DNA from 4 places in the Pseudomonas sp. Van50 genome. Region 1 is predicted to be linked to each of the others. Evidence: predicted binding sites of a transcription regulator. Region 1 holds the regulator's gene; each other region holds the start of a gene.
What was found. The regulator FliA, encoded in region 1, starts transcription of late flagellar genes. The targets are predictions, from matches to a motif close to CTAAAGTTTNNNNNNNNNNNGCCGNTAA.
Positions count from the first base shown of each region.

Region 2: a site for FliA is predicted at 5,827-5,854, ahead of ACZ5M5_RS16140 (methyl-accepting chemotaxis protein). Genes of this name have one in related genera too.
Region 3: a site for FliA is predicted at 4,743-4,770, ahead of ACZ5M5_RS29600 (methyl-accepting chemotaxis protein). Genes of this name have one in related genera too.
Region 4: a site for FliA is predicted at 2,986-3,013, ahead of flgM (flagellar biosynthesis anti-sigma factor FlgM). Genes of this name have one in related genera too.

Region 1 is NZ_AP024343.1:1,903,569-1,910,945, forward strand. It holds gene flhF (flagellar biosynthesis protein FlhF) at 1-1,135, shown strand, start outside; gene fleN (flagellar synthesis regulator FleN) at 1,251-2,081, shown strand; gene fliA (RNA polymerase sigma factor FliA) at 2,078-2,821, shown strand; gene ACZ5M5_RS08405 (chemotaxis response regulator CheY) at 2,988-3,359, shown strand; gene ACZ5M5_RS08410 (protein phosphatase CheZ) at 3,378-4,163, shown strand; gene ACZ5M5_RS08415 (chemotaxis protein CheA) at 4,194-6,446, shown strand; gene ACZ5M5_RS08420 (protein-glutamate methylesterase/protein-glutamine glutaminase) at 6,495-7,377, shown strand, end outside.
Region 2 is NZ_AP024343.1:3,828,171-3,835,547, reverse strand. It holds gene ACZ5M5_RS16160 (D-2-hydroxyacid dehydrogenase family protein) at 531-1,493, opposite strand; gene ACZ5M5_RS16155 (alpha/beta fold hydrolase) at 1,505-2,536, opposite strand; gene ACZ5M5_RS16150 (YqaA family protein) at 2,622-3,056, opposite strand; gene ACZ5M5_RS16145 (DUF411 domain-containing protein) at 3,056-3,502, opposite strand; gene ACZ5M5_RS16140 (methyl-accepting chemotaxis protein) at 3,774-5,768, opposite strand; gene ACZ5M5_RS16135 (hypothetical protein) at 6,007-6,195, shown strand; gene ACZ5M5_RS16130 (hypothetical protein) at 6,205-6,585, opposite strand; gene pvdQ (bifunctional acylase PvdQ) at 6,881-7,377, shown strand, end outside.
Region 3 is NZ_AP024343.1:6,791,925-6,799,301, forward strand. It holds gene ACZ5M5_RS29590 (YifB family Mg chelatase-like AAA ATPase) at 1-1,065, shown strand, start outside; gene ACZ5M5_RS29595 (aldose 1-epimerase family protein) at 1,072-2,286, opposite strand; gene ACZ5M5_RS29600 (methyl-accepting chemotaxis protein) at 2,657-4,633, opposite strand; gene ACZ5M5_RS29605 (LysR substrate-binding domain-containing protein) at 4,820-5,740, opposite strand; gene ACZ5M5_RS29610 (NorM family multidrug efflux MATE transporter) at 5,899-7,293, shown strand.
Region 4 is NZ_AP024343.1:5,427,115-5,434,491, forward strand. It holds gene cheR (protein-glutamate O-methyltransferase CheR) at 222-1,049, opposite strand; gene ACZ5M5_RS23220 (chemotaxis protein CheV) at 1,108-2,034, opposite strand; gene flgA (flagellar basal body P-ring formation chaperone FlgA) at 2,113-2,877, shown strand; gene flgM (flagellar biosynthesis anti-sigma factor FlgM) at 3,050-3,367, shown strand; gene ACZ5M5_RS23235 (flagella synthesis protein FlgN) at 3,415-3,882, shown strand; gene ACZ5M5_RS23240 (flagellar brake protein) at 3,975-4,721, shown strand; gene ACZ5M5_RS23245 (MFS transporter) at 4,785-6,146, opposite strand; gene ACZ5M5_RS23250 (glutamine synthetase family protein) at 6,217-7,377, opposite strand, start outside.

The DNA.
Region 1 (7,377 bases):
CAGCGCGCAGGCCGAACTGAGCCTGCGCAGCAGCGAAGGCGAGGGTGCCGCGGGCACCAATCGTCAATTGTTCGCCGGTCAGCCGCTGACCGCCGGCCTGCCGTTGACCGCTGCCGAGCCGCTGATCGAGCAGGCCCAGGCCGAACCGCGTCGTCCGGAGCCGGCACCCGCCGCGCCTGCCCGCGGGCTCGACCCGCGCGCCCTGGACTCGATGCGCTTCGAGCTCAACAGCCTGCGCGAGCTGATGGAAGTCCAACTCGGCTCCCTGGCCTGGAACCAACTGCAAGGCAGCCGTCCGGCCCAGGCCAACCTGTGGCGTCGCCTGCAACGCATCGGCTTGTCCGGCCCGTTGTCCCGAGACCTGCTGGCGCTGATCAATGGTATCGAAGAGCCTCGCCAGGCCTGGCGCATGTTGCTGGCGCACCTGGCGCGGATGATCGCCACGCCGGAAGTCGAGCCGCTGGAGGAGGGCGGGGTGATTGCCATGGTCGGTCCTGCCGGCATGGGCAAGACCACCACCCTGGCCAAGCTCGCCGCCCGCTATGTACTCAAGTACGGCGCCCAGAGCATCGCCCTGGTGAGCATGGACAGTTTCCGCATCGGTGCCCAGGAACAACTCAAGACCCTGGGCCGGATCCTCAATGTGTCGGTGACCCATGTGGATCCGGGCCAATCCCTGGCCCAGGCGCTGGAGCCGCTGCTGCGCAAACGCGTCGTGCTGATCGATACCGCCGGCCTGCAAGCCAGCGATCCGGCCCTGCGCATGCAGCTCGAAAGCCTGGCCGGACGCGGTATCAAGTCAAAAAATTATCTCGTGTTGGCAACCACCAGCCAGAAACAGGTTCTAACCGCCGCATACCACAGCTACAAACGCTGCGGACTGGCTGGCTGCATCCTGACTAAGCTGGACGAAACGGCAAGCCTGGGCGAGGTGTTGAGCCTGGCGATCGGTCATGAACTGCCGGTGGCCTACCTGACCGATGGGCCGCGGATCCCGGATGATTTGCATCTGCCGCGCCGTCATCAACTGGTCAGTCGTGCCGTGAGTGTGCAAATGCAGGAAGAACCCAGCGAAGAAGCCATGGCTGACATGTTCGCTGACATCTACCACAGCCCGACCAAGCAGGTCGGCTGAGGTAATCATGAATATTTTTTGTACCTACATCGATGGTCTGCCATGCATTGTTCCTTATGCGAACGCGCAGCCAGTAATGTGGCCTCCGTCTAAGAAGACAAGGTAAAGAACGAACATGGGCAGCATGCATCCCGTACAGGTGATCGCGGTGACCGGCGGCAAAGGTGGCGTCGGGAAGACTAACGTGTCAGTGAACTTGTCCCTGGCTCTGGCAGAGCTTGGCCGACGGGTCATGCTGCTGGACGCCGACCTGGGCCTGGCGAACGTCGACGTGCTGCTGGGGCTTACCCCCAAACGCACCCTGGCGGACGTGATCGAGGGCCGTTGCGAACTGCGCGACGTGCTGTTGCAGGGACCTGGCGGGATTCGCATCGTGCCGGCTGCCTCCGGTACCCAGAGCATGGTCCACCTGACCCCGGCCCAGCACGCGGGCCTGATCCAGGCCTTCAGCGACATCGGCGACAACCTCGATGTGCTGGTGATCGACACCGCGGCCGGCATCGGCGACTCGGTCGTCAGTTTCGTCCGCGCCGCCCAGGAAGTGCTGCTGGTGGTCTGCGACGAACCGACGTCCATCACCGATGCCTACGCCCTGATCAAACTGCTGAACCGCGACTATGGCATGAACCGCTTCCGCGTCCTGGCCAATATGGCCCAGAGCCCGCAGGAAGGGCGCAACCTGTTCGCCAAGTTGACCAAGGTCACCGATCGCTTCCTGGACGTCGCCCTACAATACGTCGGCGCCGTGCCGTACGACGAAAGCGTACGCAAGGCCGTCCAGAAGCAACGCGCCGTTTATGAAGCTTTTCCACGTTCCAAATGCGCGCTGGCGTTCAAGGCGATCGCCCAGAAGGTCGATACCTGGCCACTGCCGGCCAACCCCCGCGGGCATCTGGAATTTTTCGTCGAGCGTCTTGTGCAACAAACAGCAGGGCCCGTGCTATGACAGCCAGCGGTTACAACCATCTCTACAAAAAATCGGCACGGGACGCCCAATACGAATTGATCGAGCGTTATGCGCCACTGGTCAAGCGTATTGCCTACCACTTGCTGGCGCGGTTGCCGGCCAGTGTCCAGGTCGAGGACTTGATCCAGGCCGGCATGATCGGCCTGCTTGAAGTGTCGAACAAATACGACGCCAGCAAAGGTGCCAGTTTCGAGACCTATGCCGGTATCCGCATTCGCGGGGCGATGCTCGATGAGGTCCGCAAGGGCGATTGGGCGCCGCGTTCGGTGCACCGCAATACCCGCATGGTCAGTGACGCGATTCGGGCAATTGAAGCTAAAACCGGGCGTGACGCTAAAGATCACGAAGTTGCGGCCGAACTCCAGTTGAGTCTCGACGATTATTACGGGATTTTGAACGATACCTTGGGCAGCCGCCTGTTCAGTTTCGACGACCTGTTGCAGGACGGCGAACACGAAGGGCTGCACGAGGATAACGCGAGTGCTCACATGGAGCCGTCGCGTGACCTGGAAGATGAACGTTTCCAGAGTGCGCTGGCGGATGCGATTGCCAATTTGCCGGAGCGTGAGCGGCTGGTCTTGGCGCTGTACTACGACGAAGAGCTGAACCTCAAGGAAATCGGTGAGGTCCTGGGGGTCAGCGAATCGCGGGTCAGCCAGTTACACAGCCAGTGCGCGGCCCGTTTGCGGGGGCGTTTGGGGGAGTGGCGAGCGCGTTGACAGGCAGTGTGGGGACACTGCGACGAGGCTGGCCTGGCAGGTGCTGTGCCAGTCTCCATCCGTTGTGCTCCAGACCGTTGTCGAGTGTTGTGCCGGATTGATTGAAATGGCGCGTCCAGGTGCTGGGCGCGTTTAAGACTGCTTGGAGGTCGAATTGGACAAGAACATGAAAATCCTCATCGTTGATGACTTCTCAACGATGCGGCGGATCATTAAAAACCTGTTGCGTGACCTTGGGTTCACCAACACGGCCGAAGCAGATGACGGGACCACTGCGCTCCCGATGTTGCACAGTGGCAACTTCGATTTTCTGGTCACCGACTGGAACATGCCAGGCATGACCGGTATCGACCTGCTGCGCCAGGTGCGTGCCGACGAAAAACTCAAGCATCTCCCGGTGTTGATGGTCACTGCCGAAGCCAAGCGCGAGCAGATCATCGAAGCGGCCCAGGCCGGTGTAAACGGCTATGTGGTCAAACCCTTCACGGCCCAGGCGTTGAAAGAGAAGATCGAAAAAATCTTCGAACGCATCGGTTAACGGCGCCACGGGGGAGCTATGGACAACGAATCTTCAATGGGCGATTTCGAATCGACCCTGAAAAAACATGCCCGCGAACTGGTCGACAGCCTTGAAAAAGGTCGCTTTGGCGATGCGGTTCAAATGATCCATGAGCTCAACCAGACCCGTGACCGCGGTCTGTATCAGGAAGTGGGCAAGCTCACGCGTGAACTGCACAGCGCGATTGTCAATTTCCAGATCGACCCGCACATGCCGCAGGCCGAGGAAGTCTCGCAGATCACCGACGCCACCGAGCGCCTGGGGTATGTGGTCAAACTGACCGAAGCCGCGGCCAACCGCACCATGGATCTGGTGGAAAGCGCAACGCCGCTGGTCAATGGCCTGAGCGAAGAGGCCCAGGCCTTGAGCACCGACTGGGGCCGGTTCATGCGTCGTGAAGTCGGTGCTGAAGAGTTTCGGGAGCTGGCCCGCCGGGTCGACGGTTTCCTGACGCGCAGCAGCACCGAGAACCGCGCCGTGGCAAGCAACCTCAACGACATTCTGCTGGCCCAGGACTATCAAGACCTGACCGGCCAGGTAATCAAGCGTGTGACCCAGTTGGTCACCGAAGTGGAAAGCAACCTGCTCAAACTGGTGTTGATGGCCAGCCAGGTCGACCGCTTTGCAGGCATCGAACACGACCGTGAAGCGATGCTTGCTGAAAAAGATCCACAAAAACATCTCTCTCAGGGTGAAGGTCCGCAAATTCATGCCGATAAAAGAGAAGACGTTATGTCCGGTCAGGACGATGTGGACGATTTGCTGTCCAGCCTTGGATTCTGAGTTTTAGCCCTGTTTTAGGAGCAGCCATTAATGAGCTTCGGCGCCGATGAAGAGATCCTTCAGGATTTCCTGGTTGAGGCCGGCGAGATTCTAGAGCAACTGTCTGAGCAACTGGTCGAGCTGGAAAGTCGACCCGATGATGCAGACTTGCTCAATGCAATTTTTCGCGGTTTCCACACTGTAAAAGGAGGCGCCGGCTTCCTCCAGCTCAACGAGCTGGTGGAGTGCTGTCACATTGCCGAGAACGTGTTCGACATCCTGCGCAAGGGTGAGCGTCGCGTTGACTCGGAATTGATGGACGTGGTGCTCGAAGCGCTGGATGCGGTCAACAGCATGTTCAGCGAAGTGCGCGAGCGCTCGCCGATCACCCCTGCCACCCCTGAGTTGCTCGCCGCGCTGGCACGCCTGGCCGAGCCGCAATCGGCTGACGAAGCGGCGCCGGTTGCCGAAGCGGTGGTTGAAGAGCCGGTCGCCGAAGAATCGGGCGACATCACCGATAACGAATTCGAACAACTGCTGGACTCCCTGAATACCGTCAAGGCCGAGGCCGAGGCGCCGGCTGCTCAGGTCGCACCTGCTGCACAAGCCGCCGGGGCTGCCAGCGATGAAATCACCGATGCCGAGTTCGAGTCGCTGCTCGACCAGCTTCACGGCAAGGGCCAGTTCGCGCCGGATGCGGTCGTCCCGCCGACGGCACCGGTCGCCGCGAAAGCGGCGGGCGACAGCTCCGACATCACCGACGACGAATTCGAAGCGTTGCTCGACCAGTTGCATGGCAAGGGCACCTTTGCCGTTGACGCACTGGATTCGGCCATCGCTTCGGCGCCGACCCCGGCCAAGCCGGCCGCCGCTGCCGCTGGCAGCGATCTGATCAGCGACCACGAATTCGAATCGCTGCTCGATGAGCTGCATGGCAAGGGCAAGTTCAGCGAAGTCGGTACGGCGTCTGCCGCGCCTGCCGCCACCGCGGCGGCACCGGCGGCCAAGGCTGCGCCCAAACCCGCTGCCAAGGCACCGGAACCCAAGGCCGAGCCCGCCAAGCCTGCCGCTGCCGCCGCCGCGGCGCCAGCCCGGGCTCCGGCGGCTGCGCCAGCGGAAAAACCGGCCAGCGAAGCCGAGACCACCGTTCGGGTCGACACGGCACGCCTGGACGAGATCATGAACATGGTCGGCGAACTGGTGCTGGTGCGTAACCGTCTGGTGCGCCTGGGCCTCAACAGCCAGGACGAAGCCATGTCCAAGGCCGTGTCGAACCTCGACGTGGTCACGGCCGACTTGCAGACCGCGGTCATGAAGACCCGGATGCAGCCGATCAAGAAAGTCTTCGGGCGCTTCCCGCGCCTGGTTCGCGACCTGGCTCGCCAGCTCAAGAAAGAAATCAACCTGGAACTGGTGGGTGAAGAGACCGACCTCGACAAGAACCTCGTCGAGGCCCTGGCCGATCCGCTGGTCCACTTGGTGCGCAACGCGGTCGACCACGGCATCGAGTCGCCGGAAGAACGCGAAGCCTCGGGCAAGGTCCGCAGCGGCAAGGTAATCCTGGCCGCCGAGCAGGAAGGCGACCATATCCTGCTGTCGATCTCCGATGACGGCAAAGGCATGGACCCGAACGTGCTGCGTTCCATCGCGGTGAAACGCGGTGTAATGGACAAGGATGCCGCCGACCGCCTGAGCGACACCGAGTGCTACAACCTGATCTTCGCCCCGGGTTTCTCGACCAAGACCGAGATTTCCGACGTGTCGGGCCGTGGCGTGGGCATGGACGTGGTGAAAACCAAGATTTCCCAGCTCAACGGTTCGATCAACATCTACTCGACCAAGGGCCAGGGCTCGAAGATCGTCATCAAGGTCCCGTTGACCTTGGCGATCATGCCGACCTTGATGGTGATGCTGGGCAATCAGGCCTTCGCCTTCCCGCTGGTCAACGTCAACGAGATCTTCCACCTCGACCTGTCGCGCACCAACGTGGTGGACGGCCAGGAAGTGGTGATCGTACGGGACAAGGCATTGCCGCTGTTCTACCTCAAGCGCTGGCTGGTCAGCTCCGCGGCTCATGTGGAGCAGGGCGAGGGCCATGTGGTGATCCTTTCGGTGGGCACCCAGCGGATCGGCTTCGTCGTCGACCAGTTGGTGGGCCAGGAAGAAGTGGTCATCAAGCCGTTGGGCAAGATGCTCCAAGGCACCCCGGGCATGTCCGGCGCCACCATCACCGGCGACGGCCGCATCGCGTTGATTCTCGATGTGCCAAGCATGCTCAAGCGTTACGCCGCCCGGCGTATTTGATTCTGGAGGGGGGCGGCCCAGCGCCGCGCCTCGTCTAACGGAGTGTTTATGGTAGTTAAAGTCCTGGTGGTGGACGATTCGGGTTTTTTCCGTCGCCGCGTCTCGGAAATTCTTTCGGCGGACACGAGTATTCAGGTCGTCGGTACCGCGACTAATGGCAAAGAGGCGATCGATCAGGCCCTGGCACTCAAGCCGGACGTGATTACCATGGACTACGAGATGCCGATGATGGATGGCATCACGGCCGTGCGGCATATCATGCAGCGCTGCCCGACCCCGGTCTTGATGTTCTCGTCCCTGACTCACGAAGGCGCCCGGGTAACCCTCGATGCGCTGGACGCCGGGGCGGTGGATTTCCTGCCGAAGAATTTCGAAGACATTTCGCGCAACCCCGACAAAGTCCGGCAGTTGCTGTGCGAAAAGGTCCATAGCATTTCCCGCAGCAATCGTCGTGTCGGTGCCTACAGCGCACCGGCGTCAGCCCCGGTTGCGGCGCCAAGCCCTGCGCCAGCGCCGACGGCATCGAGCAGCTTCAATCCGGCCCCGGTACGCAGCGCCCCGGCACCCGCGCCGACGCGTTCGGCACCTGCCAGTGCAACGTCGCCGGCACCCAAGCGCAAAGCCTACAAGCTGGTGGCGATCGGGACGTCCACGGGCGGCCCGGTGGCACTGCAACGGGTCCTGACCCAATTGCCGGCCAACTTCCCGGCGCCCATCGTGCTGATCCAGCACATGCCGGCGGCGTTCACCAAGGCGTTTGCCGAGCGTCTGGACAAACTGTGCAACATCAACGTCAAGGAAGCCGAGGATGGTGACATCCTGCGTCCGGGCCTGGCATTGCTGGCGCCGGGTGGCAAACAGATGATGATCGACGGCCGTGGTGCGGTGAAAATCCTGCCGGGCGATGAGCGCCTGAACTACAAGCCGTGCG
Region 2 (7,377 bases), 1.9 Mb from region 1:
CTACCCAAACGCGGCGAAGCGAATCAGCTGAAGGAGCTGTTGCAATGACCAGTGCAAGGACTGCACCAGTCGCTGTTGCCCTACCTCTAACCTGACCTGTCGCCGTTGCGAAAAGTTTCGACTTTTTTTCGTCTGGATGACCGGTCGGTTTTCCCCCCGGTTAGGCAGTCTAGGTCATATCCTAGAGCGGTGCGCCTCGGTTCGTCGCATTGTCCGACAATCACGTTTTTTAGCGGCAATGTCTTACACGACGAAGGGGAATACGCACCGACGAAGTGCAGTTTCCTGCAAAGAAAAAAGTGTAGGGGGAGGGCGTTGGTTCATTGGCGTGCGCGATGGAATGGCGCGATGCACCATTGGAGGGCGGGTGGGATAGAGGCGTTTTGATGGCTAATAGCATCCTTGGAAGCACGCTGTTTCCTGTGGGAGCGAGCTCGTGATAGAGGTGTGTCAGGCACAAACCTGCAACTGATCCTCCGCTATCGCGAGCAAGCTCGCTCCCACAGAAAAAGTGGGGATGCTCCTCCGGTTCAGCCCGGCGGCGTCAGCAACCGAATCGGCTGGCCCGCCGCCCAGGCCAGCAGGTCTTCGATCATCAGGGAATAGAACTGCTGGTAATTCTGTCGGCTGACATAACCCACATGAGGCGTGGCCAGCACGTTCTCCAGGGTGCGGAATGGATGGGCCTGAGGCAAGGGCTCCTGGGCGAAGACGTCCAGGGCGGCACCGGCCAGGCGCCGGTGCTGGAGGGCGTCGATCAGGGCGGCTTCATCGACGATCGGCCCGCGGGAGGTGTTGACCAGCAGCGCCTCGGGTTTCATCCAGCCCAGCGCCTGGGCATCCACCAGGCCGCGGGTGCGTTCGCCGAGCACCAGGTGGACCGAGAGAATGTCGGCCTGTTCGAACAACGCCTGCTTGCTGACGTAGGTCACGCCCACTTCGGCGGCCCGTTCGGCGCTGAGGTTTTGGCTCCAGGCGATGACCCGCATGCCGAACACCTGGCCGAACTGCGCCACCCGTGTACCGATGCTGCCCAGGCCGAGGATCGCCAGCGTCTTGCCGTGCAGGTCGCCGCCCAGGCCTTGTTGCCACAGACCGGCGCGCAAGGCATTGGCTTCCTGCACCAGGTTGCGGGCCAGGGCCATGATCAACGCCCAGGTCAGTTCGGGCGCGGCGTGCTTGTAGCTGTCGGTGCCGCACACCTGGATGCCCAGCTCGGCGGCGGCCTTCAGGTCCAGGGCGGCATTGCGCATGCCGCCGGTGAGCAGCAGCTTGAGATTGGGCAGGCGGCGCAGCAGGCCTTCGTCGAACACGGTGCGTTCACGCATCACGCAGATCACCTCGAAGCGCTGCAAGCGTTCGGCGAGGGTGTCGCGGTCGGCGGGATAGTCGTGGAGAAAGGTCACTTGGCCGACGCCGTCGAGCACCGACCAGTCCACCACACCGCGTGCCACATCTTGCCAATCGTCTATGACTGCTATTTGCACCGCCATGGAACACCTCGTCAGGGAATAGGTTTGTCCAGCCAGCCCAGCAGGGCCTTGTGGAACCGATCCGGCTCTTCCATCTGCGGGGCATGCCCCAGATTGGGGAACTCCACCAGGGTCGAGCGGGGAATCAGCCCGGCGGTCTGCTTGCCCAATACCTCGTAGTGGCCCAGTCTGGCCTTTACCGCCGGCGGCGCGATGTCGCTGCCGATGGCGGTGGTGTCGGAGGTACCGATCAACAACAGGGTGGGTACGGTCAGGTCCTTGAACTCGTAATACACCGGCTGGGTGAAGATCATGTCGTAGATCAGCGCCGAGTTCCACGCCACTTGTGTATGCCCCGGGCCCTTGTTCAAGCCGGCGAGCATGTCCACCCAGCGGTCGAACTCAGGTTTCCAGCGGCCGGCGTAATAGGTCGTGCGCTCGTAATTGCGAATGCCCTCGGCGGTGACTTTCAGCTCACGGGCGTACCATTGGTCCACGGTGCGGTAGGGCACGCCCAAGGCTTTCCAGTCTTCCAGGCCAATGGGATTGACCATCGCCAGGCGCTCGACCTGATCGGGGAACTGCAAGGCGTAACGGGTGGCGAGCATGCCGCCGGTGGAATGGCCGAGAACGATGGCTTTCTGTACACCGAGGGCCTTGAGCAAGGCCTGGGTGTTGGTCGCCAGTTGCTGGAAGCTGTACTGGTAATGCTCGGGTTTGCTCGAGGTGCAGAAACCGACCTGGTCCGCGGCGATGACCCGGTAGCCGGCTTCGCTCAGCACCTTGATCGAATCGCCCCAGGTGGCGGCGCAGAAATTCTTGCCGTGCATCAGCACCACGGTGCGGCCATTGACCTTGCCTTGGGCCGGCACGTCCATATAGCCCATCTGCAACGATTGGCCCTGGGACTGGAAGGCGAAGTGCTTGAGGGTATAGGGGTATTCGAAGCCCTCCAACTGGGCGCCGTAGGCCGGGCCTTCCGGCGGGCTGGCGGCCTGGGCGAGCAGGGGCAGGGCGGCGCTGAGCAAGAGGCTGGGTAACCAGCGCGTGGGGGTTCGGGACATGGTCAATCTCCTTGTGGCCGCGGCCGATCCTGGCGCGACCCGATTATGGCGACATTAACCACAGGCAACCGAACGGCCCGAATGTTCAACCCATCCAGCCCAGCGTGGCCAGGGCGAGGACGCCATAGCGCAAACCTTTGGCAACGGTCACGATCAGCAGGAAGCGGCGCCATGGCTCGCCCATTACCCCGGCCACCAGGGTCAACGGATCGCCGATGATCGGCAACCAACTGAGCAGCAGCGACCAGCGGCCGAAGCGCTGGTAATGCACGCGAGCCTTGTCCAGGTGAGTCGGGCTGACCGGAAACCAGCGCCGGTCCTTGAAGTGTTCCAGGCGCGTGCCCAGCCACCAGTTCACCAGCGAACCCAGGACGTTGCCGAGCGTGGCGACCCCCAGCAACAGCCAGATAACGTGGCGCTCGCTGAGCAACAGGCCGACCAGCAAGGCCTCCGATTGCAGCGGCAACAAGGTCGCCGCGCCAAATGCCGCCAGGAACAAGCCGATATAGGCTTGGCCCATCAGTGGGCCGGGTAATCCGCCACTACGGTTTGGGTCCCGTCTTTTTTCAGGCCGATCACTTGATAAGCGTCGCTCATGCCGTCCATTTCCATGCCGGGCGAGCCCATGGGCATGCCCGGTGCGGCCACACCGAGCAAGTCATCGCGCTTGCTCAGTGCCAGCACCTGGTCGGCCGGGACGTGGCCCTCGACGAATTTGCCGTTGATTTCGGCGGTGTGGCAGGAGCGCAGGTTTGGCGCCACGCCGAGGCGTTGCTTGACCGAACTCATGTCGGCTTCGACATGGTCGTTGACCTGGAAGCCGTTTTCTTGCAAATGCGAGATCCACTTTTTGCAGCAGCCGCAATTGGCGTCACGGTGCACATCGATGGTGACCGGTTCGGCGGCCTGGGCCAGGGTGGTCATGAACAGGGCGCTCAAGGCGAGCAGGTGCAGGGGATTGGCCATGAAGGAGGTCTCGTGTCGAACGGTTTGGCGCAAGGATAACAGAGTAGCGAGCACGAGCTGACAGGGGGCTGAGGCGGGGATTACAGAATTGTCAGGTTGAGAGGGCGAATACAGTCCTGTGGGAGCGAGGCTTTGTGGGGGAAATGCTCTGTGGGAGCAAGGCTTGCCCGCGATAGCAGCGCCTCGGTAGCAATTTGACCCCGAGTCGCCTGCATCGCGAGCAAGCTCAACTCCCACAGAAACTCAACTCCCACAGGGGGAGGGTGAGGTTTTAGCGAACCTTGAACCGCCCCATGATCGCATTCACCCGTGTGTTGGCGTCCAGCAGTTGCCGGGTGTTGGTTTCGCTGGCCAGGCCACTTTCCACCAGTTCCTCCACCATGTGGCGGATTTGCACCATGCTGCGATTGATCTCCTCGGTCACCGCGCTTTGTTGCTCGGCGGCCGTGGCGATCTGGGTGCTCAGGCTGTTGATCTGGCTGACCGAGCCGGCCATTTCGTCCAGGCCCGAGTTGACGCGCGAGGTCGCGTCGGCGGCCGACTGGCAGCTGGCCTGGGTGTTTTCCATGGCCGAGACCGACGAACTCACGCCTTGGGTCAGGCGGGTCAGCATTTCGTTGATTTCCGAGGTGCTGGCCTGGGTGCGGGCGGCGAGGGCGCGGACTTCGTCGGCCACCACGGCAAAACCACGGCCTTGCTCGCCAGCCCGGGCGGCTTCAATGGCGGCGTTGAGCGCCAGCAGGTTGGTTTGCCCGGCGATGGCGCCGATCACACCCAGGATCTCGGTGATGCGCTGAGCGTCCTGTTGCATGCTCTCGACCTTGCGGGTGGCGCTGGCCACTTCATCGATCAAGGCCACCACACTGTTGGAGGCCTCACCGACCACCACGCGGGAGCGATCGGCATGCTCGTTGGCGCGTTGAGTGAACGCCGCAGTCTCGGCCGCGTTTTGCGCGACGCTTTCAGCCGTGGAGCTCATCTGGGTGATGGCGGTCACGGTCTGGTCGGTTTCCGAGGCGTGGCGCATCAGGATTTCGCTGGTGTGGGCCGAGGTCCGCTGCAGATCGCCCAGGCTCGACGCCATGGCACCAGTGGCCTGGGTGACTTCACCGATCATATCTTGCAGGTAAGCGATGAAGCGGTTGACCGAGTGACCGATCGCTCCCAATTCATCCTCGGCCCGGATGGTGATGCGTCGGGTCAGGTCGGCATCGCCGGTGGACAGGGCGTCGATGTTGCCTTTGAGGACTTTCATGCGATTGGTTAATTGGCGGATCGCGTACAGCTGCATCAAGACCAGCAGGATCACCATCGGGATCTGCAGCAGGCTCAGCGTGCTCAGTACATCATCGCGCTGGGCCGTGATCAGGCGAGTCGGCAATGCGGTGGCAAGGAACCACGGCGAACCTTCGATAGGGCGCATGAAGAAGGTACTGGCCTCGCCCTTGTTGTCGAACTCCACACGTTGCAGCGGCTGATCGCGCTTGGCCAGGCCCGCCTTGACCTGGGCGGCGAATGGCGAGGTGGCCGCCAGTTCACTGATGTTCTTCAGCACGATCGGACCGCTGATGCGCGAACTGTTGCTGATGATCTTGCCGTCGCCTTCGACGATCAGCATCTCGGCGCTCAGGTCGGCTTCCTTGCGTGCCACCAGCTCATTGAAGAAGCCCAGGGTCACATCAATGGTGGAAACGCCGTAAGGCACGCCGTTTTTCTGGATGGCCATGGCGCAGTTGGTGCGTGGTTCGGCACTGGCGTCGTCTTTATAGGCCGCGGCCCAGGCGCATTTGCCCGGTGGGGTAGCCATGCCGCCCTTGTGCCAGGGTTGTTCGTAATAGTTGGGCGCGGCGTCACTGTTCCAGAAGGTATTGACCACCAGTTTGCCGGACGCATCGCGGTGCCAGAACGTGCTGAATTTACTGCGTCCCTCGGCCCGCTGGTTGGGCAAGGGCCAGATCCCGCCGCCGAAGACTTTCAGCTCGCCGTACTGGTCCACCAGCCCCGGCAACACTTTGTCGATGGCATCGCTGTCGAGCAGCGGGATGGTCTGGGTAATGCTGCGTTGCTGCGCCTGTACCTTGTTCAGTTCGCCCTGGATCTGCTCGGCAACCTCGGCGATGCGGTTAAGTGCCACTTGCTCTTCCGTCTGGCGCAGCTTGGGCGCGACCAGGTAACTGATGCCCACCACGGTCAGGAGGGACAACACCAGCATGAAAATAACCAGAAACAGGGTATAGCGAGCCTGGATCGTTCGGAGTGAGGGCATACGAGGAGTCCTTGCACGAAGGCGATTTTCTGGAACTGGCGAATGGGCAGTTCTGTATATATCGGCCTGGCGGGACGCAGCTTTAGGTGTCGGTAGCCAAGGAATAAAACGAGCGGATTGCACGAAGACGCGCCTTCGGCTGTACCATGGGGCCCCGTTGGTGAGTCGTCATTCCGGTAGATGAGGTATGGATCGGCAAGCCTTCGGATACAGAACGGATACATTCAGGAAATTGGCAATGACTCATTCGCAACGTTTGAAATACTCGATTCTGATCGTCCTCGTCGTCCTGGCAATCATGCTCGGGCTGTCCTGGATGCAGGGCAAGGGCATGATCAGCGAGCAGCTGTTTCAATACATCGCCATTGCCGTGGCGGTCATCGTGGTGGTGATCAACGGCGTGATGCGGCGCAAGGTCAAGCCCTGAGCGCCGCCTTCATTCCTCGGCCTCGAGCACGGCCATCGCGCTGGGGTGCAGGCGATAGCTTTTATCGGGGTTGAGGGTCACGACGCCCTCGCTGCACAGGCGCTTCAACACCTCGCGTACGCTGAGAAAGGACAACGGAATGTCCAGCCCCAGTAACTGGCTGTGCACACCACGCACGCCCAGGCAGCGGTTTTCGTGGGCGGCCTTGAGCAACGCGTCGATGACTTTGAGGCGAATCAGGCTGGTCCTCAGCCCGAAGCTCTTGAGCAGGCGCCTGATGTGGTCATTGCCGCCGCGCTCTGGCGGCCTCTCGAATTCACGGTGGGTGGCGCTCAGCGAGACGCCGGTCGGCCTTGGCTTGCCCTCCATGGGCAGTTGCGCGTTACGCATGCAGAAACTCCTTACCAGCCAGATCAGAAAAGGTCACGAATACTCTCCTGTTATAGGACGAACGAGGGCGCGCAATCATGAGGGTGGCGATGTGAAAAAATTGCCCCTGCTTCGTCAAACCCCCGTGTTCAAGCGGTATCCAGCCATTAATTTTTTTTCATCCGGTTCGTTTTCAAGGTAGGCACATTCCGGTTCAGCACACGGTGTGTGATTTCCCAGGCGGGCCGAGTGCTGTCTACTGGCGCACCGGTAGCCGTCCTGGTTTCTGCAGTTTTCATCAGGAGTGAACGTGAGAATGTCCGGGCAGTTATCGAGGGTTGGCCTTGCAGGTGCTTTTCTGGGGATCGCCCTCGGGCTCAGCCCCGTGGTCAGTGCACAGGACGATGGGCAACAGGCCAGTGCCGAGATCCGTCGCACCCGTTTTGGCGTGCCACATATCCGGGCTCAGGACGAGCGTGGGCTGGGTTATGGCATCGGGTATGCCTACGCCCAGGATAATTTGTGCCTGCTGGCCAATGAGATCGTCACGGTCAATGCCCAGCGCTCGCGTTATTTCGGGCCCGAGCAGGTCACGGTCGAGCAGCGGCAGAACCGCGTCAGCGATCTGTTTTTCAGCTGGCTCAACACGCCGCAAGCGGTCTCCGGTTTCTGGCAGGCCCAGCCGCCTCAAGTGCAACAACTGGTCGAAGGTTATGCGGCGGGCTACAACCGCGCGTTGGCCGAGCGCAAGGCCAAGGGCCTGCCCGAGCAATGCGCCAGCGATTGGGTGCGGCCGATCACCGCGCTGGACCT
Region 3 (7,377 bases), 2.2 Mb from region 1:
GAGGAAGCCTGCCTCGCGTCGGGCCTCAAGGTGATCGCCGTGGATCATCTGCTCGAAGCAGTGGCCCACTTCAATGGGCACACACCGGTCGAGCCTTTCGTTTCCAATGGACTGCTCTCGGCCAGCAAGCCCTACCCCGACCTGAATGAAGTACAAGGCCAGGCCGGGGCCAAGCGTGCCCTGCTGATCGCTGCCGCGGGGGCACATAACCTGTTGTTCAGCGGACCACCGGGCACCGGCAAGACCTTGCTGGCGAGTCGTCTGCCCGGGCTGCTGCCGCCCCTGGCCGAGAGCGAGGCCCTTGAGGTGGCGGCGATTCAGTCGGTTGCCAGTTGCGTGCCGCTGAGCCATTGGCCGCAGCGGCCGTTTCGCCAGCCCCATCACTCGGCTTCCGGCCCAGCGCTGGTGGGTGGCGGGTCAAAACCGCAGCCAGGGGAGATCACCCTCGCCCACCATGGCGTGCTGTTTCTGGATGAACTGCCGGAGTTCGACCGCAAGGTGCTGGAGGTCTTGAGAGAACCGCTGGAGTCAGGGCACATCGTGGTCTCGCGCGCCCGGGACCGAGTGCGCTTCCCTGCCCGTTTCCAGCTGGTGGCGGCGATGAACCCCTGCCCCTGTGGCTATCTTGGCGAGCCCAGCGGCCGTTGCGCCTGCACACCGGATATGGTGCAGCGCTACCGCAACAAACTCTCCGGCCCGCTGCTGGACCGTATCGACCTGCACCTGACCGTCGCCCGGGAAGCCACGGCATTGAACCCCAGGCTCGAACCCGGGGACGATACGGCCACGGTCGCCGAGCGCGTAGCCGAAGCCCGGGAACGCCAGCACGACCGCCAGGGCTGCGCCAACGCCTTCCTCGATCTACCGGGGTTGCGCCGGCATTGCAAGTTATCCACAACCGATGAAACCTGGCTGGAAACCGCCTGCGAGCGGCTGACCCTGTCGCTGCGCGCCGCCCACCGCCTGCTCAAGGTCGCCCGGACACTGGCGGACCTGGAGCAAGCGGGGAACATTCGCCGCGAGCACCTGGCCGAAGCGCTGCAGTATCGGCCGGCTACGGCGTGAACCGCGTTACGGTTTGCTCAGGTCTACCAACGGTGTTTCCCGGACCTCGGTCTTTTGACCGTTCTGGATCGCATCGATGCGCTTGAGCGCCTTATCCACAGCGCCCTTGTCCGCCAACAGGCTGTAGTGGATCTGGAATTGCCTGTGCTCCTTCGGCCCGATCGTGGGCACCAGGCCCAGGGGGCGCTGGTACCGGCGGTTGTAGGAAAAACTGGTGCCTGGTTCCAGCCCGGTCACGTAGCCCTGGCCCTGGGTATCAGTGTTTTTCCACAGGGAGAACACGGGCAGCGTACCGGTGTTGAAGCCTACCGACACACCGAGGCTGCCGGCCTTGTTGTGCAGCACGGTGAGGGTGTCACCCTTGGCGTCTGCGTAGGGCACGACGTTGTAGACGGTTTCGTCGTAATCCTTGGTCGGGGCCCGGTAGGTTTGCCAATCGGGCAAGTCGCCCTTGGCCTTGTCGTTGAACGGCGAGACCTGCTTGACCGGTGCCGCGAAACGAGCGCCCTGTTCCAGGAAAGGCGTGCTGAAATTGCTGTGGTAGAGCGCTTGGTACTCCTTCGGGTAATCGCCGTTGTTGGTCAGCGTGTCGCTGAGCGCGAACGTCACGCTGCCAGGCTCGGTGACCAGTTCGGTCTGCACCGAGAAATCGACCTTCTTGAACGCCTGCTCCTTCAACTCGCCCCGCAGGGTGATGGCGTAGGGCGGTTTTTCGTCGATGTGCAAGGTGACTTTGTTGGCCGGAATATTGGCGGCGCGACCATGCAGGGTCAGCAGCTCGCCATTGTCCATGCCGGGATGGCCGACCCATTCGTAGCCGCAGCGGGTGACCAACTCGTTGAAGCCTTCGAGCCAACCCAAGCCGCCTCGACCGTTGAGCTCGATGAACGCCGGGTTGACCACTTCCTTGACCGGCGAATCCCACCCCATGCGCACATTCCCGACCGACGCCTGCAGCACATTCATGCCACGGGTCGGGACGACTGAAAGCTTCAGGGTGCCGTTGTCGATATCAACGATGCTGACGCCCTCTTGCCGGCCACCGTGCAGGGTGCGCATCGTCACAGAGAAAGGTTTGTCGGTTTTCACGCCGAGCTGCTGGCTGGTGATTTGCCAGGGTTGGGCGGCTTTGTCGGTATCCAGCAGGACGTAATCCCAAGCCATGGCATGGGAGGCAGCGCCCAAGGCGCCAAGGGTAATGAGGAGTTTGAGCGGAGTCATGGACGCGACCTTTTATTGGAGTTGTGCGGTTTTTATAGACTTGAAGAAACGTTTCAGCAAGCTTAAAAACAGCAATACCCCTAAAAAATCACGACTACATGATCGACAGCGATTTGTGGCAGCGAGCTTGCTCGCGATAGCGGTAGGTCAGATTGAGATGATGCTGGCTGGGCAACCCCAATCGCGAGCAAGCTCGCTCCCACAGGGAATCGAGGGTGGCCCGGGTTCGTATTCACTCGGAATCAAACTGTGGGAGCGAGCTTGCTCGCGATGGCGGTGGGTCAGATTGAAGTGATGTTGGCTGGGCAGCCGTCATCGCGAGCAAGCCCGCTCCCACAGGGAATCTCTGGGAGCGGGCTTGTGAGAGGCTTCAGCGGAACCGATCAACCTCTTGGCGCAGGTCCTGGGCCAGTTTTTCCAGTTCCTTGGCGGTGACCGCCAGGTTCGAGACCACTTGGCGCTGTTCGCTGTTGGCCATGGCGATGCTCTGCAGGTTGCTGCTGAGCAGGGTCGCGGTGCTGCTTTGTTCCTGGGTGGCGGTGGTGATCGCCGCGAATTGCTGGCCAGCCGAACGGCTCTGCTCATCGATTCGCGCCAGGGCCGAGGCCACATTGGCGTTGCGCGACAGGCCTTCCTGCATCAACAGGTTGCCCTGTTCCATGGTGCTGATGGCATTGCCGGTTTCCTGCTGGATGCTGTTGATCATGCTGGAGATTTCGTCAGTGGCCTGGCGGGTGCGGGACGCCAGGCTGCGGACTTCATCGGCCACCACGGCGAAACCACGGCCCTGCTCGCCGGCGCGGGCAGCTTCGATGGCGGCGTTCAAGGCCAGCAGGTTGGTCTGCTCGGCAATCGAGGTGATGACCCCCACGATGCCGCCGATTTCCTGGGAACGCTGGCCCAGGGTATTGATGACCGTGGCCGTGCTGTTCAGCGCGCCGGCGATTTGTTCCAGGGACGACGACGCTTCATCCATCGAGGTCCGGCCAATGCGGGTTTGCTGGGCGTTTTCCTGGGCCAGGCGCTCGGTGTTGCCCATGTTGTCGGCAATGTTCAGGGAGGTCGCACTGAACTCTTCCACCGCGCCGGCCATGCTGGTGATTTCGCCGGATTGCTGCTCCATGCCTTCGTACGCCCCGCTGGACAACCCGGACAGGGCCTGGGCGCGGCTATTGACCTCCTGGGAGGCCTTGCGGATGTGCTCGACCATGGTCGACAGCGCCTGGCTCATCTGGTTGAAGGCACGGGCCAACTGACCGATTTCGTCATGGCTCGACACGTTCAGGCGCACGCTCAGGTCGCCAGCACCCAACGCTTCGGCCTGGCGCACCAGATCCCCCAGTGGCGCCAGTTTGCTACGCAACAACCACATTGCCGAACCGACCGCCAACAGCATCGCCAGCAGGCTGCCAATGGCCAATTGCGTACCGACGCTCCAGGTCACGGCGCGGATCTCGGTTTTCGGCATGCTCGCCACCACCGCCCACGGCCCACCCTCGAACGGTACGGCAACGCTGTAGAAATCTTCGGCGGTATCGGCCCAGAACGCGCCCTTGCCCGGCTTTTTGATCAAGCCGGTGATGGTGGTGGTAGCGTTGTCCAGCGCCTGCACGCCGGCGGGCGGCACCAGCCATTTGTTTTGTTCGTCCAGCAGCGCCAGGGAGCCGGTCTGGCCAATGCGGAAGCGCTTGAGGTTCTCGAACTGCGCGTTCTGAGCATCGGTGTAGTCGAAGCCTACGTACAACACGGCAATGATCTTGCCGCTGCTGTCGCGCACAGGCGTGTACTGCGACATGTAGAAGCGCCCGAAAAGCAGGGCCCGACCAATGTAGCTCTGCCCGCTGATCACCGGACCGTAGGCGGGGCCGGCGCGGTCGAGCACGGTGCCGATGGCCCGCGTACCGTCCTGCTTGCTGACGGAGGTACTGACTCGGATGAAATCGTCGCCGCTGCGCACGAATACCGTGGCGACCCCAGCGGTCATCGCTTTGAAGTCATCCACTTCCTTGAAGTTGTTGTTCAACACTTCGCTACCCAGGCTCAAGCCTGGGGTTTGTACGCCCGCCACCGTCACCGGCTGGTCCGGATGCACGCTCAGGCCCGCGCTGAAGCGCTTTTCGAACAGACCGGCCAAGCGCTGGGTGCTCTCGCGCAAAGTGCCGTGGAACGTATTGAGCTGATCGGCCATCAGGCGCGCTTCGCTGGCCAGGTGCTCTTCACGGGTGGCAAGGTTGGCAGCGTCCAGCGAACGCAAGGCGAAGACGGTACTGCCGGAGATCACGATCGCCAGTATCACGGCAAGGGCAAGGCCTAGCTGTGAGGCGATCCGGGCGCGGGGTTGAGACATGACGGCTCCTGGCCGAGAGACCGGATCATCCTGATCACGTCGCACGCTCGGCATTTTATTCGGGTGAGGTGTAAGTAGACCCTTTCTGAACGAGGGTTCCATGTTCACGGATTCGGCGGCAAAGCCAAATACTTGAGCGGTTTGCACGGATTAGTGCCAAGTGGCTAGCACGCCAACTTCAACGTTTCAGCTTAGACGTTGTACATCAGGCAGTTGCATGGCCTTGACCTCGCCTTGGAGAAAGTCGCTGAGCCGGCGCAAACGTTCACCTCCCGGCCGGGTTTTCGGCCAGACCAGGTAATAGTGTTCCCCACTGGCGACAGCTGTCGGCCATGGCAGGCTCAGGCGCCCTTGGGCAACGTCCTCGGCCACCATCAGCAGGTCGCCCATGGAGACCCCATAGCCACGTGCGGCCGCGATCATGCCCAGCTCCAGGGTATCGAACACCTGCCCCCCCTTGAGCGAGACCTTGTCGGACAGGCCCATGCGTTGCAGCCAGTTGCGCCAGTCCCGGCGATCCGGCGTCGGATGCAACAGCTCAGCACTGGCCAGCCGCGCCACATCCCAGGGCTGATCGTTCAACAGGTTCGGCGCGCCCACCGGAATCAATTCCTCGGGAAACAGCAAACTGGCCTCCCAGTCCGCCGGAAAATGCCCGTTGCCCAGCAATACGGCGCAATCGAAGGGCTCGACGTTGAAGTCCACCGAATCGATGTCCATCCAGGCACTGGTCAGTTGCACCTCGTTGCCGGGCTGCAAATGCCGGAAGCGACTCAGGCGCGCCAACAACCAACGCATGGTCAGCGTGGAAGGCGCTTTCATGCGCAGGATGCCGTCTTCGCCATGCAAAGTGTGGCAGGCCCGCTCCAGCGCCATGAAACCCTCGCGCACGCCCGGCAGCAGCAACCGCGCCGCCTCGGTCAACTGCAGGTTGCGGCCGCTGCGCAGGAACAGCCGGCAGGCAAAGTGATCTTCCAGCGTGCGGATGTGCCGGCTGACGGCGCTCTGGGTGATCGACAGCTCTTCGGCGGCCCGGGTGAACGAGCTATAGCGCGCCGCGGCTTCGAATGCCCGCAACGCATAAAGAGGAGGAAGACGACGGGACATCGCAAAAGCTCCATGGCGTGGTCTGCAAACCCTACCAGAAACCCATCCAGCATGAGTTTTAATCATGCCAGCGATCTTTTTTATCCTTTTGTGCAATCCGCCAAGAGCGCCGAGAATCGTCGCTTTACTGCCTTGTTTGAACATGGAGCGTGATGATCATGCGGCATCCGGTGCGTACCGAACTCTGGGCCATCCTGCGGCTGGCGGGGCCGTTGATTGCCTCGCAGTTGGCGCACATGCTCATGGTGCTCACCGACACCGTGATGATGGCGCGCCTGAGCCCCGAAGCCCTCGCCGGGGGCGGGCTCGGAGCGGCCACCTATTCGTTCGTGTCGATCTTCTGCATCGGCGTGATCGCCGCGGTGGGCACCCTGGTCGCGATCCGCCAGGGCGCGGGCGATGTCGAAGGCGCCACCCGGCTGACCCAGGCCGGGCTTTGGCTGGCCTGGTTGATGGCGCTGATGGCCGGGTTGCTGCTGTGGAATCTCAAGCCCGTACTGCTGATGTTCGGCCAGACCGAAACCAACGTGTTGTCCGCCGGCCAGTTCCTGCTGGCGCTGCCGTTCGCCCTGCCCGGCTACCTGAGCTTCATGGCCCTGCGCGGCTTCACCAGCGCCATCGGCCGGGCCACGCCGGTCATGGTGATCAGCCTCGGCGGCACGGTGGCCAACTTCCTGCTCAACTACGCGCTCATCACCGGCATGTTCGGCTTGCCAAAACTCGGCCTGATGGGCATCGGCCTGGTCACGGCCATTGTCGCCAACTGCATGGCCCTGGCCCTGGCCTGGCACATCCATCGGCACCCGGCCTACCGTGCCTATCCGCTGCTGGATGGGCTGTCGCGGCCCAATCGCCAATACCTCAAGGAGCTGTGGCGCCTGGGCCTGCCGATCGGTGGCACCTATGCGGTGGAAGTCGGGCTGTTCGCGTTCGCCGCGCTGTGCATGGGCACCATGGGCAGCACGCCGTTGGCGGCCCACCAGATCGCCCTGCAAATCGTCTCGGTGGCGTTCATGGTGCCGGCCGGAATGTCCTACGCCATCACCATGCGCATCGGCCAGCACTACGGCGCCGGGCAGCTGTTGAGGGCGCGCCTGGCCGGTCGGGTCGGCATTGGCTTTGGCGCGGCCGCGATGCTGGCGTTCGCCATGGTGTTCTGGCTGCTGCCCCATCAATTGATCGGCTTGTTCCTGGACCACGATGACCCGGCGTTCCGCGACGTGATCAACCTGGCCGTGAGCCTGTTGGCGGTGGCGGCGTGGTTCGAGCTGTTCGACGGCACGCAAACCATCGCCATGGGCTGCATTCGCGGGCTCAAGGACGCCAAGACCACCTTCCTGGTGGGCCTGGGTTGCTATTGGCTCATCGGCGCACCGTCGGCGTGGTGGATGGCGTTCCATTTGAACTGGGGACCGACCGGTGTCTGGTGGGGCCTGGCCCTGGGGCTGGCCTGCGCGGCCGTGAGCCTGACCCTGGCGTTTGAATGGAAGATGAAGCGGATGATTCGCAGTGAAGCTGGGCAGCCCGGTTTCGAAGCCATTCAGGCCAAGTGAAGTCCATGCCTTTGTGGGAGCGAGCTTGCTCGCGATAGCGGTGTGTCAGTCAAAATCGATGTGACAGACCTATTGCTATCGCGA
Region 4 (7,377 bases), 3.5 Mb from region 1:
ACGGGTTTCCGCTTACCTGCCGCTTTTCTGCCGCTTTCACCCGGCGACGCGAGTCAAAATGTGGGAGCGAGCTTGCTCGCGATAGCGGTCTGTCAGTGACATGGATTTTGGATGGGCCGCCGCTATCGCGAGCAAGCTCGCTCCCACAGGAGATGGTCCCGGCTGGTAGGCAAAAAAAAGGAGCCCCTTGGGACTCCCGCTTTTTTGACAACCCAAGCCAATCACTTCGCCTGGTAGATGATCCCCGGGCTGCACTGGACCATCTGGTAATGATCCGGCAACCCGTTCAACGCCTCGGAGGCGCCAAGGAACAGGTAGCCGCCCGGCTTGAGGGTGCTATGGATACGCAGCAGGATGTCTTTCTTCACTTCGGCGGAGAAGTAGATCAGCACGTTGCGGCAAAACACGATGTCGAACTTGCCCAGGCTGGCGTAGCTGTCCAGCAGGTTGAACGAGCGAAACTCCACCCGGCTCTTGATCGGTGCCTTGACCACCCACTTGCCCGGCCCTTTCGGGTCGAAGTAGCGTTGCAGCCGGTCTGGCGACAAACCACGGCCGATGGCCAGGCTGTCGTACTCGCCAGTCTTGCAGTTATTGAGCATGGTCCCGGACAGGTCGGTGGCGACGATCTGCACGCCGCCTTTCAACTGGCCCAGGTTGGAGCGTTCGAACTCATCGATGGACATCGACAGCGAATAGGGTTCCTGCCCCGACGAACAGGCCGCCGACCAGATCCGCAAGCGCTGGCCCGGGCTGGCCTTGATGGCGGCCGGCAGCACTTTGTTCTTCAGTACTTCGAACGGATAGGTGTCACGAAACCACAGGGTTTCGTTGGTGGTCATGGCGTCCACCACCATCTCGCGCAAGCCGCTGCGCGGTTGGGTCTGGATACGCTGCACAAGCTCGCCCAATGACTTGAGGCCCTGTTGCTCCATCAATTTATTGAGACGGCTCGACACCAGGTATTGCTTGTTTTCACCAAGCAAGATGCCACAGGCTTTTTCCAGGAAGACCCGGAACTGTTCGAAATCCAAATTACCCGTAGACAAGATACCGCCTCTTTCATCGTGTTGACTTGCCGGGCGCACAACGCGCCCGACCTTTACTTTATTCTGCTGCCTTGATCCGATCGACCACCCGGGACGCCAGGTCATCGGGACGGAATTTCGCCAGGAAATCGTCGGCACCGACCTTCTTGACCATCGCCTGGTTGAAAACCCCGGACAACGAAGTATGCAAGATGATGTGCAGCTTTTGCATGCGCGGATCGCTGCGGATTTCCGAGGTCAGGGTGTACCCGTCCATCTCCGGCATCTCGATGTCGGAGATCATCATCAGGAATTCCTCTTCGGGCTTCTTGCCCTCGTCGACCAGCGCACGCAGGTAATCCAGCGCCTGCCGCCCATCGTTCAACGCCACCACCTCCACACCGACCGTTTGCAGGCAACGGGTTACCTGCTTACGTGCCACCGACGAATCATCGACGGTCAGCACCCGCAGCGAAATCGCCTTGTGCTGGGTCTCGGCGTCCACCACACCCGCAGAAATCGCTTCCGGCGTGGGCGCCACTTCGGCGAGGATCTTCTCCACGTCGATGATTTCCACCAACTGGTTGTCGACCCGGGTCACAGCCGTCAGGTAGTGATCGCGGCCGGTGCCCTTGGGCGGCGGATGGATCTCCTCCCAGTTCATGTTGACGATGCGCTCCACCGAGCGCACCAGGAACCCCTGGGTCTTGGTGTTGTACTCGGTAATGATCACGAACGGATTGCTCTGGTCCAGCAACCGACCGGAACCGGTCGCCATCGCCAGGTCGAGAATCGGGATGGTCGCACCCCGGATATTGGCCACACCGCACACGACGGGGCTGGACTTGGGCATCAGGGTCAGCTTGGGGCATTGCAGCACCTCGCGGACCTTGAATACGTTGATCCCGTACATCTGTTGGCCGTCGAGACGGAACAACAACAGCTCCAGGCGATTCTGACCGACCAGCTGAGTGCGCTGGTTCACCGAATCCATTACTCCCGCCATGCCCTGACTCCTACCTAACGCTAATGTGTCCGACGCGCATTCATCACTAAACGGCACGGGGCTTGCTATTGAACCGGCATGAACGCACAAACGACATTTTCTCGACGCCTGACCACTCACTGCCGCCACTGGCTCGGTGCACTGCTGGCTGCCTGCCTGTTCATTTCGGGCGGTCCTGCCCTTGCGGCGGCTCCGGTTACCTTGCCTGATCTCCTTATCGGCGTCACTCAGGGCTTTCTTGAATTCACCGTAGAAGACTACCTGGCAACCAGTCAAACCGAAGGTCGTTACGAAATCGAAGTCAACCAGCTCGACCCGCGCCTGCGCATGCCCATGTGCGACAAGGAATTGACTGCTTCGCTGGAGAGCCCGGCCCGGCCCCTGGGCCGTGTCACGGTGAAGGTTCGCTGCGACAGCGCCGCGCCCTGGACGGTGTTCGTGCCCGCTCAAGTGCGCCTGTTCCGGGAAATTGTCACCACCACGCGTCCGCTCAAGCGGGCCGGGATCGTCGAGCCCCAGGACGTGATGTTGCGCGAACGGGACATCAGCCAGATCACCCAGGGCTTCCTGACCTCTGTCGATCAGGCCATCGGGCAGAAACTTGTCCGACCAATGGTCGCCGATCAGGTCGTGACGCTGGTGCACCTGGAACAGGCCGAGGTGGTCCGCAAGGGCGACCAGGTGGTCATCACCGCCCGCAGCGGCTCACTGGCCGTGCGGATGCCCGGCGAGGCCCTGTCCAACGGCGGCATGCGTGAACAGATACGGGTAAAAAACCTCAATTCCCAGCGCGTCATCAAGGCGCAAGTGATGGCTCCAGGCCAAGTGGAAGTGGCGATGTAATGACCCGATAGAGGAGGTAGAAAGCTGGCGCTTGATCCCGGTGTTCCCTAGACTGTGCCTTACGCCAAGGCAAGCGCAGACGTGCGCACGTTCATTGAATAAATGAGCCTAAAGTTTTTTTGGGGATGGCCGAAAACATGGCAAGCGTCCAAATACCCAGAGGTTTTTTACCATGGTCATCGATTTCAATCGTTTAAACAGCTCTTCACCGCTGACAGGCACTACGCGTACCAGCGCCGCCAAGGAAACCGTCGAATCCGACAAATCCGCACCGGTGTCCACGCCAGCCGAACAGGTCAGCAACGGGGAGTCGGTACACCTCAGCAATGAGGCTCAGCAGTTGCAGAAGCTCACTGACAAGCTGCGCGATCAACCTGTCGTCGACAACGCCCGCGTGGCCGAGTTGAAAGCAGCCATCGCCGATGGCAGCTACAAAGTCGACAGCAACCGCGTAGCCAGCAAACTGCTCAACTTCGAAGCCCAGCGCTAGGCCGCCGCCTGCGCCAGGCTTTTGGACGCTAAGACCCAAGGCCAGCCATGCACGACACTCATTTGTTGCAACTGATCATCGACGACTTCGTTCCAGCGCAACAATTGCTGGAGTTATTGCAGGCCGAATCCGTGGCCCTGCACGGTCGTGACATGCCTTTGCTGGAAACCATCCTGGCGCAGAAACAGGCACTGATCATCTTGCTCGACCAGCATGGCCGCAAGCGCAGCGAGATCCTCGCCAGCCTCAACCTGCCCGCCAGTCATGACGGCCTTGAGCAGTTGGCTGCCCAGTCGACCATCGGCGATCAGCTGCGGTCCCAGAGCAAAGTGCTCAACGACCTGCTCGCCCAATGCCAGGCAACCAACGCCCGCAACGGCCAGTCGATCCTGATGCAGCAAGCCGCCACCGCCAACCAGTTGCGCATTCTCAACGGTGGCGAGATCCCGACGCTGTACGACGCAAGCGGTTCGACGGCCAGAATGGTCAAGCACCGCCCGCTCAGCCAGGCATGAAACGAACAATGCCTTCGCTCTATCAACGCGCGATACATGCTGGCAAAATGCCGGCCATTCGTAGTCGTATTTTGCCTGGAGATTGACCCACCGTGTTCAATGCCTCAAACGCGGATGACGCTCCGCAGCCCCCCAAGGTCCTCACCACGCCCCTGGAAATTTCTGGCAACCTGCGGATGCTGCAAGATAGCCACGACCCGCTGATCATTACCTTCCATGAACGTACCCAGCGCTTCCAGAGCTATCTGGTCAATGTCGATCGCGAGACCAATTCCATCGCCCTGGATGAAATGATTCCCCGGGACGGCGAGCGTTTCCTGCTGGCCGGCGAGCCGTTTCGCGTCGAAGGTTTCCATGACGGCGTACGCATCGCCTGGGATGGCAAGGGTCCATTGACCATCGATGAATCCAGCGACGGTCGCTGCTATCGCGGCGCCCTGCCCGACGAAGTGGTCTACCACCAGCGTCGCAACGCCTTCCGCGCCGCCCTGAAACTGGCCCAACTGGTGAGCGTTGAACTGGGCGGCGACAAGCTCAAGTCCCCCGTGGACGGCAAGCTGCTGGACATTTCCGCCACCGGTTGCAAGCTGCGTTTCGACGGTGACATCACCGAACGCCTGCAATTGGGCCAGGTGTACGAGCGCTTCATCGCGGCCCTGCCGTTTGGCAACATGACCGCGCCGGTCGAGTTGCGCTACCTGCATTTCGAAGAAAGGATCAACACCACGTTCGCCGGTGTACGTTTCCACAACATCAGCGGCCTGGTGCAACGGCAGGTCGAGCGGTTCGTCTACCAGCTCCAGCGTGAAGCCCGACGCTTCGATAAAGACGACCTCTGATCGTCGAGCCATGAAAAAACGGGCAGTCCCTTGCGGCGACTGCCCGTTTTTTTTATGCCCGTTTCAAGGCCTGGCCTGGGTAAAGCTGGGGGGCTCAGGCGCCTCGGCGTCAGCTTCAGCCACGGTCTCAGGGGCGGGCTCGGGCTCCACCTCCGGGCTGGCCGGTGCCTGCATCTGCTCCTGCACCACTTGTTCATCCACCCGCGGATCGAGGCACGCCACCAGAGGCGAACTCGACATGCTGTCCGGCATCGCCACGTGATGCAGCGGTGCGTCATCGACCTGATGCAGGTTGGTCACCGCTTTCGGCCGGATCCGCCACACCAGCACCAGGGCGAAGAAGGCGAAAAAGCCGTAGAGCATCTGGCTACCGAACATCTTCATCAGCACACCCGCCACCAGCGGCCCGATACTGGCGCCAACGCCATAGGTCACCAATAGCATCGCGGTCAGGGACACCCTTCGATCCGCTTCGACGTGGTCGTTGGAAAACGCCACCGCCAGCGGATACAGGCAGAACTGCACCAGCGAACAGAAGAACCCGGCGACGAACAGCACCTCCAGCGGCACCGCCGGAAGGATCGCCAACGGCAGCGCACAAATCGTCAGGACCAGCGCAAAGCAGCGGATCAGCAACGCCCGGTCGTAACGGTCAGACAGCCAGCCCAGCGGCCACTGCACCAACAATCCGGCAAAGATGCAGCTCCCCATGAACAGACCGACCTGCTCGGTCGACAGGCCCTGCTGGGAGGCGTACAGCGGTGCCAAACCGTAGAACGAGCCGACGATCAGCCCCGAACCCAACACCGTGCTCAACGACTGCGGCACACGCTTGATGAAGAAACGCGGCTCCATGGGCGCCGGATGCAGCGCCGCCGGGTGAATTCGCCGGGTCAGCGTTACCGGCACCAGGCACAGGGCGAAGCACAGCGCCACCAGCATCAGCAGCTCCAAGCCCAGGGCCGGGTGCATGACCAGGATCAACTGCCCCAGCACCAGCCCCAGGTACGAGGCGATCATGTAGCCGCTGAACACCACCCCACGCTGCTTGGCATCGGCCTGCTCATTGAGCCAGCTCTCGATGACCATGTACTGGCACATCATGCCCAGGCCAACAATCATCCGCAGCACGATCCACGCCGGCAGCCAGTCCACCAGGCCATGGCCCAGCACCGCTGCCCCGACGATCCCGGCGCAGGCCGAATAGGCGCGGATGTGCCCGACGCGGGCGATCAGCCGGTGGCCGATCTTGCCGCCCAGCACCAGGCCGAAGTAGTTGGCGGCCATCAGCGCACCGACCCAGAGGCTGTCCACATGGTCGGCGGCCAGGCGCAAGGCCAGGTAAGTACTCAAGAGGCCCGAGCCGATCAACATCATCAGCGAGGCGAAATAAAGCGCTCGAAAAGGTTTCCAGATTTGGCGCATCGGCGTTCCGAGCGGCTCCTTGAGGTGAGTAAGGGCTATCCGTCGAAGATAGCCCGAATGCAGCGGTTCTTTATGCCTGGGCCGCCAGGACACGTCGCTCCCAGGGCGTGATTTCATCGAAGAAGCTGGTCAGCTCCAGGGTCTTGGAAGCGATGTAGCCTTCGATGAACTCCGTGCCGAACAGTTCCTTCGCCAGATGACTACGCTTCAGACGCTCCAGGGCGGCATGCAAGGTACATGGCAGCGACAGATTATCCGGCACTTCGAATTCGCCCTGGATCGCCGCGCTCGGCTCCAGGCGCTGTTCGATCCCGTACAGCCCGGCGGCCAGGCTGGCGGCAATCGCCAGGTAGGGGTTGGCATCGGCCCCGGGCAAGCGGTTCTCGACCCGTCGGGCCACTGGCGAACTGGCGGGAATCCGCAGCCCGGCCGAACGGTTGTCATGGGACCAACAGGCATTGTTCGGTGAGGCGAACGGATGGCACAGCCGCTGGTAGGAGTTCACGTTCGGCGCGAACAACGCGGTGAAGTCCGCCAGGCAAGCCTGTTGCCCACCGATGAAATGCCGGAACGCGGCCGTCGGCTCGCCCGCTTCGTCGCTGAAGACGTTGCGGCCGCTGTCCGCCTCAACGACGCTCTGGTGGATATGCATCGAACTGCCCGGCGTGTGGGCCAGGGGCTTGGCCATGCAGACCACGGTCAGGCCGTGCTTGAGGGCCACTTCCTTGAGCAGGTGCTTGAACAGGAAAGTCTGGTCGGCCAGCAGCAGCGGGTCGCCGTGCAGCAGATTGATCTCGAACTGGCTCACGCCCATTTCATGCATGAAGGTGTCGCGCGGCAAGCCCAGCGCCGCCATGCAGGCATAGACCTCGCTGAAGAACGGGCGCAGGCCGTTATTGGAGCTGACGCTGAACGCCGAGTGGCCGTCTTCGCGACGTCCATCCAGGCCCATTGGCGGCTGGAACGGCTGGGTCGGGTCCGGGTTGGGGGCGAACACGAAGAACTCCAACTCGGTCGCCACCACCGGCGCCAGGCCAAGGGCGGCATAACGCGCGACAACAGCCTTGAGCTGGCCGCGCGTCGAGAGCCGGGAGCTTTCACCGGTCAGTTCGTCGGCGTCGCAGATGGCCAGGGCCCGGGGCTGTTGGCTCCAGGGCAGGCGGTGGATCTGTTTCGGGTCGGCCACCAGCGCCAGGTCGCCATCATCACTGCCATAGAAACGCGACGGCGG